Caldivirga maquilingensis IC-167: one gene and its partner. The main gene of each other region encodes a partner of the protein of the gene in region 2 in a complex. Links are inferred from orthologs where the notes say so. Each region holds a gene or a part of one and is shown on either strand. Other genes may lie near its edges.

Region 1 (7,918 bases), 1.2 Mb from region 2 along the record:
TTGGTAGAGATAATCTAGTAACGGGCTTCGTTGAGAAGCCTGAGCCGGGTAAGGCACCATCAAACCTTATTAACGCAGGCGTATACATATTCAGTAAGGATGCGCTCAAGTACTTCCCTAAGCCTGGTACATTCGGTAAGTTGGCTATTGACATATTGCCTAAAATGATTAAGGATCATAAGGTATACGGCTACATACTAAAGGGGTATTGGTATGATATAGGAACGATCACATCATACTTAGACGCTAACTTCAGGGCCCTTGATGAGTACTGTAGGGATTGCCCAGCGCCTAATAATGAAGCTTTAATTAAGCCTCCCGCTTTCATAGGGGAGAACGTTACAATAGAGCCTGGGGCTGAGGTGGGGCCTTATGTGGTTGTGTTGAATAATTCAAGGATCGGCGCCCACAGTAGGGTTAAGTACTCAGTCATAATGGATAACACAACTATTGAGAATGGTGCATACGTTGACTTAACAGTATTGGGGTCTGATGTATTCGTGGGTAAGTGGGCTAGGATTGAGAAGGGTGTTGTGGTTGGTGATGGAAGCTACATTGGTGACCATGTTTTAATAAATAGGGATTCAATAATTGGGCCCTTCAGGGAGGTTAACCAGAGCATATATGAGATTGGTAAGATACTTCTTTAATGAACATTAAGTATTATAGCTATTATTAATAGAACCCAACCTATTGCAATTAAAACCCCCAGAATCTTCTTGAAGGCCGCTATGAATACTAGTAGTAGGTATAGTGCGGTTAATGATATTAACAGGGCTATGGCATTACCGTAAGTGTTAGCTAAGGCTGGGTTAGCTTTAAAGATTGTTTCCTGAAGAATATACTGAAGCAGGTTAACTAAACCATTGTAGGCATATACGAAGAGCTTAAAAGCCTCATTCATCACCACTGCAACGCTTATACTCATATATCTGAGTCTTAGTCTTAGTTTATAAGTATTGCATACGTACGGGAAACAGTTTAGGCTACTCAATAGTGTATATTACGTCTAACACTACTCCACTTACCTTACTCCTAATAGCCTTTGCAACATCCTTACTGGCAGCCACAAGTATAGATACTCCCACTATGCTTGCCCCTGATTGCCTTATTATGCTTAGTAATGCATCCATTGTTCTCCCTGATCTAACAATATCATCAATGAGTATTACTGAGTCATCCTTAGTTAGTAATGGCTTAGGTATGTATAAGTTAACCTTCCTGGGCGGTGAGTCAACCATGTAAGTAGCCTCATAGTACTGCTCAAAACCGGCATCCATGTACTGCTTAGCTATTGTTAATTCAGCGTTTAAGGCGTATGACGCCGCCATGGCTAATGGTATACCATCCACAGCTGCGGTAAGTACCTTAGTAACCCTTAACCCAGAGAAGGTCTCGAGAACATGCTTCTCGTAAAGCCTAAGCACCATTGGTTCAAGGACTATGGAACTTAAGTCAATGTAATTACCATTAACCTTAATCAACTTAGAGACAACACTCCTAATATCAGCCATGGGTTTAAGAACCTTAACAATACTCTCCGCAACCTTAGCTGAGGGTAAAACCTCCATGTTAGCGTAACGGCATAGTGTGGATTCAGGTATATTGAGCATGCTTGATAGTTGCTTAAAGGATAGTGAGTAAACCCTCTTAACTGCATTAATGTAGAACACGGCATCCAATTGTAGACCAACCTTCTCCCTCCTCCTCATCATTAAATCAGTTGAGTAAAGGGATTATTAAACCTAACTGATTTAATGGACTGAAATGTTTAAAAACCAAAACAAACACCTAATATTGGTGATCGGCGCCGGCTGAGGTGGGCCTTTCGAGCCCGTGACCCGGGTTCAAATCCCGGCCGGGGCACCAGATAATGTATCTTTCTGCATCTACATTCTGATTCTAAGAATTAGACCTGAGGATGCAGGATTAATAATTCATGTATACGTTAGTTCGCTTACGGGTCAACAATCAGGATTACAGTAAGTGGTTTAAGGTTACTGCTTTAGTGTTGTAACTTATGTATTAATATGCGTATTAATATGCGCATCAGTGTTTAGGATGGGGATTGCCCTTAATTCCCTTTTTACTATCCAGGCTGGAGTCGCCTTAATTCATTAATTATTCTATACACAACTAATGGGCCCTCCATTGCGAAGCCTGTCACTAAACCTATTAAGTCAGCTTCAGCTTTAATGCCTTTAATAATATCAATACCCCTCATGAATCCACCTAGGCCAATTATTAAGCCTCCGTAGCCTATTCTTCGTGTTAATTTAATTAGATTAATTACGATTCCTAGTAATGGTTTACCGCTTAAGCCTCCGTAACCCATGGGTAAGTCAGCCTTTATACTGAGGGTGTTTGCTATGGTTAGGCCAAATGGGTTATGGTTAATGATTAATTTAATGAGCTTAACCTCATCATTAATACTACTCAATAAGGGTAGTTTAATTACTAGTTTATCGTAACCCTTAAGTGAATTAAGTAATTCATTAAGCCTATGAGGCTCTGTCCATGATCCACCGTAGGTTGGGCTGCTTACGTTAATTTCAATGAAATCCACGCAATCCATGTATGGTGTCAATGAGTCCAGTAGTAGTTTAAACTCAGTCTCACTGAAGCCTGCCACACTAACACCAAGTAGTTTACTCCTCGGCCACCTGACGCATTCATTGTTTAAAATACCCTTAAGGAAGTCCACTCCCCTTGAGGGTAATCCCATTGCATTAACCATGGCGTCTAACCCAGGGTACCTCCTCATCCTTGGCTTAGGGTTGCCTCGCCTCGGCTTCAATGTTACGGAACCCACTATGTGGAATCCAATGGGTAACCTACTCATAAGGCTGATTAGTAAGCCATCCTTATCTATGCCTGCCCCAATACCTATTGGTGAATCAATAACCCTGTTAAGCAACCTCAACCTATACGGTAATGCACCCGTTAACCTAGTTAAAGTACCTATTAACACCTTAACTGGGTAAGTCCTGAGTATGAGGTGGGTAACATCGTGGGTTAAGTCAGGTGGTAAGTAGCCTAGTAGTTTACTGGGTTGCATTACTGATTCCCATGGCGTTAAATAGATCCTTAACCGTTAATAGTGACCAAGCCCTATACCCACTTCTCCTAATTGCGTCAAGTCCTCCCTCAAGCCTATCAACAATGACAGCAACCTCAATGACCCTTAATCCATTTTCCTCAAGAACCCTTATTGAGTCAAGTATTGTGCCACCGGTGGTTACTACATCATCAATAAGAAGTACCCCTTCACCACCCTTATAGTAACCCTCAATCCTCCTCCTGGTGCCGTGACTCTTATCAGCCTTCCTAACGTATAATGTACCCTTACTTAACCTATAGGCTAGCATTGATGCCCAGGGTATGCTACCACTCTCAATCCCAGCAATTAAATCAATCCCGCCTCCAATCCTTAAGGCTAACTCCTCAATTATGGGCTTATAGACCTCTGGTATTGATATAGCCATCCTCATGTCAACGTAGTACTTACTCTTAACACCACTTGATAGTGTGAAGTCACCGAACTTAACCACACCGTACTTAACCAATAACCTAGCCAGCTCAATGCTCATTCATCGTTCACCAGTTAATTGAGCATTAATATCATCAATCGTTAAGTATGTTCCACAGTATTGGCATTGGAGAATGGGTTGATCCAGGTGAAGCACCCTGAAGGTTGGTACAGCATCCTCCCTAGGCTGGTTAGTTATGCACTTAGGGTTCCTGCACTTGACAACACCCTTAACGGTTTCAGGGAGCTTAACTTGAAACTTCTTAATAACTGAGTAATCCCTAATTATGTTTATTGTGGCCGTTGGGGCTATTAGGGATACTAGGTTTAATTCATCATTACTAAGCTCCTTACCCTCAATCTTCACTATGTCCTTCCTCCCTAATCTACGGCTATCCGCATTCATAACTAAGGCAACCCTTCCCTCCCCACCCTTTAGTTTAAGCACTCTAAGAACTATTAAGGCTCTACCAGCCGGTATATGATCAATAACTATACCATCCTTAATCTTACTAACTATTAAGTCCCTCTCCTGAACCTTACTGGACATCATTACTCAGTGGTGTGGGTGCTAATTAATTTTTCGTTTAAAGGCATTTAAACATGTTTTAATTTAATTTAAATCAACCACTGCGGTTAATTATGCTGAGATTGGGTTACCAGTAATGCCGTACTTCTGCTTCCACTCCTCAAATATCTTCTGCTCCTCCGGTGTCAACTGCCTAGTTAACCTATACCACTCATTCTTAGCCTTAGACTCAGCTGGAGCCTCACTGCTCTTCCATATGCAGTTCACTGGGCAAACTGGAATGCACTCGAAGTCATCCTTACAGAAGTCCCATATTAACCTCGCCTTACCATTCTCATTCAATTCAAGGGCATTGTACGGGCAAACCGAGATGCATGCACCACAGCCTATACAGGTATCCATATCAACCACAACCCTCTGGTACTTGGCTAGTTCAGGTCCTGTTACTGTGGACATACTTATCACTCTGGGGGCTATCTACGCGTAAATAACGTTTAGCTTATAGACTCCTAAGTGGTTTAACTCATTGAAGTCCACGGTTGATTTATATTTAGTTGACAAACGCAATATCAATTAGCTATATAATGGGTTAAATATTTTCAAAATAATAAACCACACTAACTGAGTTAAGCCACCGCCACCCTGATTACTTAAGCACCACTGCTATTGCAGTAACACTACTTGAATATACTTGTCTCCACGTCTCTTAACCCTATACTTGTGCGTTGACCCATCCTTAAGAATAACCAACTCCCCCCTAATCCCCTTCTTAACAGCCCTCCAGCTTGTTGAGAAGTAGAACTCCCCCTCAGCGTACTTGGATCTGGCTATTGGGTATGCTGCATTATTATATATTATAACGCCCACACTCCAATCAGGAGCCTTCCTAGCAACCTCCTTAACATCTAATTCCTCCTCTCCCCCCTCCTCTTCCTCCTCGTCTCTCTCTGGATGTTCCTCGTCCTCAGCCACCATTAAGTCTCACCTGGCTTATTTATAAAACATACGTCTACTTAAGCGAGAAGGATTTTTAACACCGCACTTATCCAGTGAACTATGAAGCTTAGTGGTCAAAAGCCCTGGGGTGTTGGTGTCAATGTTGAGAACCTGTGGCAGTTAATTGAAAATAATACAATAGCCTTAGTTAAATGCGTACCAGATACCAGTGACATTAAGCAGATTGGGCCCCAGGAGTTTGAGTTCAAGATAATGGTACGCATGGGTCCAGTTAGTGGAACATTTAACTCTAGGGTTAAGATAGAGAGTATTGATAAGGCCTCTGGGAAAGTCGCCATGACCTTGAACTCTAAGGGACCTGGTGCAGTTATGAATGCCTCAATAACAGCCACTATAAGTCAAACAGGGGTATCCTATGATGCTGATGTTAATCTAAGTGGTTTACTTGCAGCTGTTGGTGAGAGGTTAATTAGGAATTACATTGATGGTAAACTTAATGAATTCCTCACAAACCTAGTTAAACTTGCTAAAACCGGTCAATGTTAGGGCATGAATTAAGTCATCTCCTTAGCCTTGGGTTTATTGCCTCATCTATACCGTAAGCTAGTTCTATGAGACTAACCATGAATAAAGTGACGAATAATGTTGGGAAAAGGAAGTACCATATTGCCGACGAGCCATACGCTGCACCAAGCGATAATGCATTATTTATCATGTATCCCCAATTAGTTGGGTTAAATGGTAGAAGACCCAGGTAGTATAGGCCAACAGCAGCATACAGTGAACCCTCCATGTTCAATATTAGGTTAATCCAAATATAGGGCATTATTGTTGGTAAAATCTCCCTAAACAAAATATAACCCCACCCAAGGCCAAGGACCCTGGAAACCTCAACGTAAGGATATTCCTTAGATGACAATACCTGCGACCTAACGGACCTAGCTAACCCAGTCCACCCAGTTATACTCAATACACCAGCCAACACAAGTGGATTAGCCGTATGAATCATTACAGCTATTATGACCGTTATGAGTAGGCTTGGTATCGTTAATAATGCATCATTGAACAACATTATGATTGTATCAACAATACCACCAAAGTACCCTGAAACTAAACCCACCACTAATCCTATTACAGTCGTATATAGTCCTGCCGGAAAACTAATCTCTAATATGAAGGGTGCACCGTTGGCTATATCCACTAGTACTGGTTCACCAATGTTATCTGTGCCGAACCATTATATGGGTGGCCAAAGCCTAGGTGGCTTAAGCGCCATGGCTGGATTTGTTCTATAATTATAGGGCAGGAGTATAGGGCCAACTACAGCCAATATAATGTAGAATACCATCACAGCTACGCCGAATCTAGCGGCATTATTACTTAGAACAGTTTTAACAGATTTAATTAATGCTTGAAGACTACTTGCCGTCGTTACCTCAGCTCTCACTAGTCCTCACCCTTGGGTCTATTAGTGAGTACGTTAAGTCAGCGATAACCATACCTATTACTATGGCTAAAACAATGAATAATAATACACCCATTGCCACAGGCCAATCATCATTTGAAAGCGCATTAACGTAAAAAGCCATAAGATTCTAATTACCAACATAAGCGGGAAATATTCAATCAATAATGTATCCATATTATATTAATCTAAAAACTTGAGTTAATGAGAACTATCATGAATAGGGACCGTGGTAATTCCGTTAATAACTATATAATAACTATCCTGCAGCCTTAGTCAATACTATGCGATACCTATGCAGGTTCACTCATTGACGGTGGCTACAATTTGGGTCTTTAGCCTAATTACCCCTATCTCCCCACGGCTGTTTAGATGGGATTCAAGATTCATGGGGACATAGGACGGAACCCTAACCCACCTCTTAGTTAAGGTATTTCGAGTGTTGAGATGTGCTACATGGTTAAGTTTTTAAAGTTATTAATGTATGCGTGTTTGTGATTGATGCATTATTGCTCATAATATTGTTTAAGGCTGGTGGAATACCGTTGGTTAACTACACTATTTATGTTCCGCAGAATACCACTATTATTAATGTGACTCTACCTGTAACACCCATACCTGATACGATTGAGGCCATTAATGATTCAACTGGTTCACTGATACCGGTTAGCTTATACCCAGGTAATGTCTTAAGCGTGTTTGCGTTTGGTGGTGGTTACGTATCAATAGTGTATTACGGTAATTACACTTTTAATGCTGAATCCCTACTATACTCATTTAACGTAGAATCTAAGGAGAATATAACCATAGTTTTCCCACCCTTCATAATACCATACAAGTTACCCATTAACATAATCTATCCTCCCCGTGTGGTTAATGGTTCAATACTCATTGTGGTTCTTCAACCCGGCAACTACACTATACAGTACGCCTACGTGCCAAGGAGCCTATTAACAGCAACTAATACATCCACGGTTAGCACCAGCACTACCTCTACTGCAACAACCACCACAGCCACGGCCACCTCCTCAACAACAGTGAGTACTACAAGTACTACAGTGAGCAGTAGCACTGTTACTGCCACTGTATCCTCAACCCCGGTTACTTCCACATCAACCACAACATCCCAGGTTACGGTTACTTCAAGTCCAAGCACCACGGTGACTACGGTTTCATCGCAGTCAATTAGCCAGTCATCAGTAACAGCAATCAGTAAGAGTAACGTTACCCCACTTTACCTAGTGATTGCTGTTATTCTAATAGTGGTGGTTTCCGTGGTTGTCTTTTTGAGTAGGCGTAGGGCTCTTGAAGCCTTTGAGCAGCATAACTTAGATGAGGTTGATAGGTTAATTATAAGTACGCTTAGGCAGTACGGTGGTTCACTTTACCAGTCCCAACTACAGCAGTTGACTAATATACCTAAGACAACGCTTTGGCG
Region 2 (7,781 bases):
TTTATATTCTTGTTTCAGCGGGTTTACATGGTTACTCCAGTAGATGTGGATTAAGTATTAATGCTTACTAGATTTCAATAATCATACCATCCTTGGCAACCACGGTGCGTGGGAAAACATCACTGGCGCATTTCAAGAAGTCCCAGTAGTATTCGTAACCGTATCTAAAACTCATGTGAGTGAGCACAAGTAGTTTAGTGCCAGCCTCCTTGGCGTCTAATGCAGCGTCTAGGCATGTTGAATGGCCTCTGTTCTCAGCCTCATTAGAATCATTAGGTAGGTATGTTGAGTCATGGATTAGTATTGATGAGTCTTTAGCTAACTTAACCACGTTATCACCTGGTGACGTATCGCCAGTGTACACTACTTTTATTGACTTATCACCCACATTACTCATCACCATGGATGGCTCAATAACTCTACCATCAGGTAGCGTAATGGTTTCACCCATTTGAATCCTCCTCCAGTAGGTTACCGGTATGCCTAATTCCCTAGCCTTACCTGGATTAAATGTACCAACTGGTCTCCTTAACGTTATTAAATATGAATTATTCTGAACAGTGTGATAAGTGGTTACGTATCTTAACTCCAGGTTATCCATTGATTCAATTAAAGTAATTTCACTGGTTGGCTTAAGTTCAATAACGTTAATTTTGAAAGATGAGTTAACTGGAGTTGGCGTGAAGTCGCTTATCCCCACTGGGCCTATTACGGTTACTGGGGTAACCCTATTGAGCATTAGCATTGTTGCTAATAGGCCTGGAAGACCATTAACATGATCCGCGTGCAGGTGAGTAACCATTATGTGGGTTAACTTAAGTGGACTAACTCCAATACTCTCAAGTCTCCTAACAGTACCCTCACTGGGGTCGATAAGTATCCTATACCTATATACATCAATCAATACACCTGGTAATTCCCTACAGGGCCTGGGTATAGCTCCGCCGGAACCTAGGAAAATTATCTTAAGCACAGTCTGGTGCATTTCAGCCTAATTTAACTAATTCAGTGTTCAGAATAGAGGAGAGTTAAGAGTAGAATGTTGTTTGGTTAAGGTTTCTGGTTTGTGTCGCATTCGTCATCATAACATATTATAATAGGGTCATTAGCATCATTACTCCTCTTCCTATTGGTAAAGGATTGAGACACCGGCAGCATTGGTATTGCACGTGTAAGTTTACTTAAATTACCCCTACCCTGAATTATCAGCCATGTCATTAACGCCATACCCATGTTATACAGTACTATACCGGAGCCAATGTACTTATCCCCGGTTACACCTTGACCGTAAACCTCAACCATTATTGCTGTGTGACTAGCCATGACTATGTAGGTGTAGTAGGTTAAAACAGCGAAGGCGCCTACAGCATATATTAGAAGTAGCCATGAACTGGTTCTGCTTCTGGCGTTTTTAATGAAGAATATTGTTGAGGCTAATGATAATGCATCGAAGGATAGGAGTGAGGCTAATATGAGTGCGTCTAATACAATATTGAATTCAGCATTACCATACAACCATAGGTGTATTAGCAGGTAATCTATGGTGTATGCAATAGCAAGCACTGTGATTATACCTCCCCAATACAATATGTTGATTATGGCTTCTGGTATTGGACTGTTCTGGCTCTGGCTCACAGTTAATTACCTTACAACCCTTTTTTAAGTATTACGCTAATATTATTTAAATATATCGGTCATACACATATGGTTTATAAACGGTTGAATGTTTAAGCGGGGTAGGCTTATGGAGCGCTGTAAACTTAAACTTTTAATAACTTGATAATTATCAAAATTAATATTTAACTAATCTTATAATCTCGAAGTCATTACCCCTAAGCCTTGATATGAAACCCTCCTTCTCAAGGCTTGCTATAGCCCTACTTAAGTAGGATAATGGTACCTTAAGAATCTCCTCACCATACCATTCACTCAACTTATCTGTTAACTCCATTAGACTCCAATTAACCTTACTATTAGCCTTATACTCATCATTCATAATCCTCCTAATGAAGTTTGATAAATCCTCAACAAGGTTCCACGGATACATGAACCACACCCATTCCTTAACTTCATAGGCGTAGTAATCAGGTTTAAACTTAGCCACAGTGGATATCCACTGTAGGGCACCTGTCCTCACATCAGCCTTAGGCCACCTTGAGAGAACATGATCCTTAGCAATCACTACACTGTCACCGGTGTCTACAATATCATCAACGATTAGAACCCTTTTACCATTTAAGTCTATTTGGGCGACTGGGTACTTAATGTAAGCCTTCTCAGAGACCTGGGCACTACTGGGCCAGTGTACTACCTGTAGGCTAACCAGGTCACTGATACCTAGGTTATCGCAGAGTAACCTAGCTGGGACATAACCTCCCCTAGCTATGGCTACAACCACATCGGGGATCCATTTACTTTCAATTATCTTATTCGCCAGGGTTGAAGCCCACGTTACTATATCATCCCAACTAACCAACTTAACAGGGACCTTAACCACAATTAATTTCAAAGGGATACCCCTGATTTATAAGTATTAAGCTAATGATTTAACCTAGTATTAGGTAGTGTTCTTAATCACCCTTAAGCACTAATTTAAGGAGAGCCATCCTAAGGGGCACACCTAGGGCTGACTGCCTAAAGTACCTAGCGTACCTTGTTGAGTCTAACCTATGATCAACCTCATCAACCCTAGGTAATGGGTGAAGAATTATTAACGTATCCTTAGCGCCAATCAATGACTCTGGGGTAACCTTGAAGCTTCCCTTAACCCTCTCATACTCCACTGGGTCAGGGAACCTCTCCCTCTGTATCCTAACCACGTAGAGTACGTCTAATTCACTTAAAACCTCATTTAGGTTTGAATGCAGGCTATAATTCATCCCCCTCATTCTCATGAAGTCCACAAGCTCCCTCCTCGGCCTCAGTATTTCAGGGGATATGAGGCGTAGCTTAACTTTAAAGTTACTTAGCAGTTGAACCAGTGATGTAACAACCCTAGCGTACCTTAAGTCACCCAGTATGCCTATTGTTAAATCATCTAATCGCCCATACTCCCTCCAAATAGTGTATGCATCAAGCATTGCCTGGGTTGGGTGATTTTGGGTTCCATCACCAGCATTAATCACTGGTACAGTGGCTATATCGGCGGCGTACTTGGCTGCACCCTCAAGGCTATGGCGTATGACTATTATATCTGAGTAGGAGTCAAGCATTCTAATGGTGTCGCCAAGGCTCTCACCCTTAGCCACTGAGGATGCCTCCACTGAACCAAAGCCCAGTACTCGTCCACCAAGCCTTAGCATAGCGGTCTCGAAGCTTAACCTAGTTCTAGTGCTTGGTTCAAAGAATGCCGTGGCCATTATCTTACCATCAAGTATGTTTAACTTGGATTTAGCGTAATTCTCCATTTCCTTAGCCTCATAGAATAATTGCATTAAATCATCCCTAGTGAAATCCAGGGATGAGATGACGTCCCTGTTTAACCAAGTCAAGGGACCCTCGCCTACTACTGGACCGGTGTTTATAAGTTAAGCGGATTTATACTGTTCAAGAACCACGGGTGGTACATCATCATTAACGGGTACTGATAATATACCCTTAGTCCTCTCCGCTAAATGCTCCACAATAGGCATGTCCTCGGGATACACCTCACCTATAACATTGAACCTAGGGTCAGGTGGCGCATCATCCTTAAATATCCAGACCTGTATATAATGTGGATTATCATTCACCACCGTAACCGCACCCTTAAACCTCCTGACAATGTTCCTTGGTTTAATATTATTTTCACCACCCGCCGTTAATCCAATGGTCTTCTCCTTAATCCTAACATCATGAAACTCCCTATTAAATACCTTAGCCTCCTCCTCGGTTAAGCCGTAGTAAGTAATAACCCTTATTCTGGTTCTCCGCTTGGCATTAGCCACTTTCCTTAAGTCTTCATCAGATGGCAGTGGGTCACCTATGAGTACCCTATCTATGTACCTTGAGTTAAGGAGTATTGATGCTGAATTCTCAATATCCATGTGCCTAAGACTCTCCACAGTGGTCCTCTCCCCATCCTTAACTGATACGAATATGCCAACGGGTATACCCCTATTGTGGAATTCCCTGGACTTAGCTAATGCATCCTCTAGACTTAAACCAGTGTACTCCCATGGGTACCAGTCGTGACTAGCCATTAGGTTTTCTGGTTTTCTAACCAGTTTAAGCAACTTATCTAATTCATCAAGTGGAAAAACGCTCGCATTCAACTCAACCTTAATCCCAAGATCATTATTAGCCATTGTTGCTAATTGCTCCAGGTTAAAGCCCCAGTCAGCCCTAACTCCCTTAATACCCATCTTCCTGAAGAAGCTTAAGTCACCTGGGGATGCACCTAGGTCTGAAAGCACCCTAGGATTAATATCCACGAAGTAGTAGTAGCCTAATTCATTAGCCAACTTAGCTATATCCTTAACCAAGTCTAAGCTATCAAGCCCCACTCCAGACCATACCTCAGTGAAGCCTAGTTCCGAGGCTTTTCTCATTATCTCCATAGTCCTAGGTACAGTTTCCCTCCTACCTACAGCGAAGGATATACCTATGCTCTTAACCATGAATACTGAATAGTATTCGATATTTAAGGATTGCCCGTGAATTAGTTGGTATTATGAATCCTTAATTTAATTAGGTTCAGCAAATAAGATTCAATAATTCATGATATTGAGTTAACCATGCTTAAGGATACTATAAAATAATGTAACTTTGATTGGGCAAAGGATTTATTAACCCCTAATCCCTTGACGCACCATGCCTAGGATAGTGGTGGTGGGTGGGGGGATAGGTGGATTAACGGTTGCATCAACGTTAGCACAAAGGTTGGGTACTAAGGTTGAGGTCACAATATTAACTAAGGAACCATACTACGTAAGCGGCCCAACTAGACCATTAGTGTTAACTAATGAGGAGAAGCTTGAGAGGATAATTAGAGGTTACAGTAATGTTGGGTTAAAGGGTGTTAGAATAATGTATGGTGCGGTTACTGGTGTTGACCCAGCTAATAGGATTGTTAAATACAGTGAATCACCACCATACGGTGTTAAGAGCAGCTCACTAAGCTACGATTACTTGGTGATGGCGCCTGGGGTGATTTTTGATGGAAGTGGGATTAATGGGTATGATAAGTGGGGTTGGGTTAATACCAATGTCTATGACCCAGGTATGTTAATGGAGTTGAAGAATAAGTTATGGTCCATTAACCAAGGTACAGTACTAGTGTATGCACCGAAGGCACCCTACCGCTGCGCCCCAGCACCCACCGAGACAGCCCTATTGGCCCACACTATTCTCAAACATAGGGGTGTTAGGGATAAGGTTAAGATTATTCACATTGACGCCAATGATAAGACTCAACCACCTGCAATTGCTGATAAGGTTAAGGAGATTTACGATAAGGCTGGAATAGAGTTAATTACTAACCAAGAAATAGTGGAGTTAAGCAATCACGAAGTTATCACTAAGAGCGGTGAAAGGTATAGTTTCGATGTGCTTGCTATGCTTGAGCCGAATAAGGCCCCATCATTCATTAGGGAGGTGGGCTTGGGTGATGATTGGTTTAACGTTAGATCACCTGTGGATTTAAGGAACACTAAGTACGATGACGTGTTAGCCGTTGGCGACACTGCGAAGCTACCATTCCCCAAGAACCAGGAGATAGCCTTTGAAAGCGCTTTATTCGCGGTTAATAAAATAATGGAGGACCTTGGAATCAATGATAGGATTAACGTTCAATACGCCTTCATTGGTTGGGCTTACTTAGGTAACGTGGAGGGTATGTTGGAGACCTTAAGTCTTCAATTCGGGTTTGATTACACGCAGCAGCCACCGAAGGTGATTAAGGACCCTGAACCAAAACGTGAATACACTATTCAGAAGGACCATTGGATGCAAACATACCTCAGTAAATTATTCGGTTAAACCATACTGTTTATTGTTCAGTGGAGATGGGGTTGAGTGTTAAGTTTATTTAAGGCGCTTAGTATTGTGTCTTTATGAGGGCGGTTGTTTTCGAGAAAAGTGACTTAAATGACTTAAGGGTGGTTGAGTTAAGTAGGCCTAAGCCTAATCCCCATGAAGTAGTCATTAGGGTTACTGAATCCGGTGTTAACCCTGTGGATTACTATACGGTGACTTCAAGGTGGGTTAAACCAATACCACATATACCTGGTGCTGAATTCGCCGGTATTGTTGAGGAGGTGGGGGAGCATGTATCAGTTGTTAAGCCTGGTGATAAGGTGGTGGTTTATGGTAGGGTTTTCGACGGTACCTGTGACTTATGCTTAGCCTCCATGGAGAACCTATGTAGGAATGGAGGCATAATAGGTATAGTTACTAATGGTGGTTGGGCTGAGTACGCTATTGTACCTGATAGGAATTTAATTAAACTACCTGATGATGTTAACTGGGACTTGGCTGCAAGCCTACCTGTTGCTGCGTTAACGTCATACCATGCCCTCAGGGAGGCTAATTTAAGGGCTGGGGAGACTCTAGTTGTCTTTGGGGCATCGGGCAACACTGGTCAATTTGCTGTTCAATTAGGTAAACTAATGGGTGCTAGGGTAATTGCTGTAAGCGGGAAGAATTGGGTTAGTGAATTAGGTGCAGATTACGTTGCCTCAATTGATAATGTTAAGGATGTTGTTGAGAAGGCTACTGATGGTAGAATGGCTGATGTGGTTGTTGATCCACTTGGAGAGAGGACATGGGGCGTAAGCTTACCGCTGCTTGGAAGGGGAGGTAGGTGGGTTACCTTTGGTCAATTAACTGGTGGGGAGGTTAAGATCCAGTTATCACTACTGTACTCTAATCAATTCAAGTTAATTGGCTCAACTGGTGGAACTAGGAGGGAGTTACTTGAGTTGGTTAACATTATGAGTAAGCTTAAGGTTAAGGTTGATAAGTATTATGAATTAAGTGAAGCCAAGGAGGCGCTTAATAGGTTGTTTTCACCCCAGAGGAATGGAAGAATAATGATTAAGATTTAAACCTAATTCCACACTTAGGCTAAGCTCCTCCTCCAGGATAATGCAGCGTATATTACGTAAAGCAGTAGGGCGTTGAAGAATGCGAAGAACACTAGGCTACCTAGTAATAGGCCTGGTTGAACTGAGACAAGGCTAAGTAATGCATTGATTTGCGGGGTTAAGAGTTGACTAATCGTTAACCACTTGGCCACGTTAAGGGCGAAGCTTAGACCATAAGCCTTAATCAAAGCCTCAGCTGCAGCAACTGGTGGAACAATGGCGTATGGGACATGAGCCAACCCATTCATTACCTCAGCTGAATCCATTAGCATTGGTGTTAATATGAGTTTAAGCACCTCAATAGGCTTACTGGTGACTTTAATTGAGACCACCAGTAGAATTAGGATTACGGCTCCAAGGGCAATGTTCATGTAAAGCATCCAACTCAGGTTGAAGGTTGGTTTATATAATCCGTAGAACGCCGAAGGTAAGTATGAGGGTGGGTGCCCGAATATAGACCATGCAACCGTTGGTGAATACTGGTAAACTGTGTAGAGGTACCAGGCAGCGAAGATGGAGTACAGTATACCGAAGATTAAACCCACAGTGTTACCAATCCTATGACCTAACTCATGGTATTCACTCCTACTTGAAGCATACCTCCAGCCGTGTATTGATGATACTAGGATACTGGTCATGGCTATTGCACCAAATAAAGTGGCTAGGAGTAATGGTGGATATGTTGGGTTACTTAAAGCCTCAGTTAAATTAACTGAT

Evidence for each region.
Region 1: the proteins of pyrB (region 2) and pyrI are in contact, whole or in part, in a crystal structure (PDB 2BE9), measured with the Sulfolobus acidocaldarius proteins. The link is inferred for Caldivirga maquilingensis IC-167 from one-to-one orthologs. Residues at the interface, in WP_011278411.1 of Sulfolobus acidocaldarius: Asn83, Leu84, Ala85, Asp86, Arg89, Lys103, Tyr104, Asp105, Gly106, Ala107, Arg109, Phe110, Glu113, His127, Arg169, Glu192; in WP_011278410.1 of Sulfolobus acidocaldarius: Asn115, Tyr117, Cys118, Ile119, Asn122, Asp123, Val124, Glu125, Ala126, Arg141, Glu143, Tyr144, Cys145, Glu146, Ile148.

What each region holds. Positions count from the first base shown.
Region 1 is NC_009954.1:595,641-603,558, forward strand. The notes cover bases 2,337-5,247. They hold pyrI (aspartate carbamoyltransferase regulatory subunit), read right to left. Parts: upstream 4,083-5,247; coding sequence 3,591-4,082; downstream 2,337-3,590. Other genes in these bases: CMAQ_RS02875 (beta/alpha barrel domain-containing protein), read right to left, coding at 2,337-3,058; pyrE (orotate phosphoribosyltransferase), read right to left, coding at 3,045-3,590; CMAQ_RS02890 (4Fe-4S dicluster domain-containing protein), read right to left, coding at 4,170-4,514; CMAQ_RS02895 (hypothetical protein), read right to left, coding at 4,722-5,033; CMAQ_RS02900 (SRPBCC family protein), read left to right, coding at 5,115-5,247. Also shown: CMAQ_RS02855 (sugar phosphate nucleotidyltransferase), read left to right, coding at 1-650; CMAQ_RS02860 (hypothetical protein), read right to left, coding at 647-928; CMAQ_RS02865 (phosphoribosyltransferase family protein), read right to left, coding at 987-1,715; more of CMAQ_RS02875, read right to left, coding at 2,090-2,336; more of CMAQ_RS02900, read left to right, coding at 5,248-5,561; CMAQ_RS02905 (ABC transporter permease), read right to left, coding at 5,575-6,216; CMAQ_RS10815 (hypothetical protein), read right to left, coding at 6,253-6,462; CMAQ_RS10660 (hypothetical protein), read right to left, coding at 6,452-6,604; CMAQ_RS02910 (helix-turn-helix transcriptional regulator), read left to right, coding at 6,975-7,918. UniProt on the Methanocaldococcus jannaschii protein: Involved in allosteric regulation of aspartate carbamoyltransferase.
Region 2 is NC_009954.1:1,754,658-1,762,438, forward strand. The notes cover bases 1,532-4,305. They hold pyrB (aspartate carbamoyltransferase), read right to left. Parts: upstream 3,492-4,305; coding sequence 2,571-3,491; downstream 1,532-2,570. Other genes in these bases: CMAQ_RS08625 (hypothetical protein), read right to left, coding at 1,532-1,635; CMAQ_RS08630 (phosphoribosyltransferase), read right to left, coding at 1,793-2,497; CMAQ_RS08640 (MupG family TIM beta-alpha barrel fold protein), read right to left, coding at 3,528-4,305. Also shown: CMAQ_RS08620 (ribonuclease Z), read right to left, coding at 68-973; more of CMAQ_RS08625, read right to left, coding at 1,051-1,531; more of CMAQ_RS08640, read right to left, coding at 4,306-4,598; CMAQ_RS08645 (FAD-dependent oxidoreductase), read left to right, coding at 4,792-5,958; CMAQ_RS08650 (alcohol dehydrogenase catalytic domain-containing protein), read left to right, coding at 6,033-7,025; CMAQ_RS08655 (cytochrome ubiquinol oxidase subunit I), read right to left, coding at 7,040-7,781. UniProt on the Methanocaldococcus jannaschii protein: Catalyzes the condensation of carbamoyl phosphate and aspartate to form carbamoyl aspartate and inorganic phosphate, the committed step in the de novo pyrimidine nucleotide biosynthesis pathway.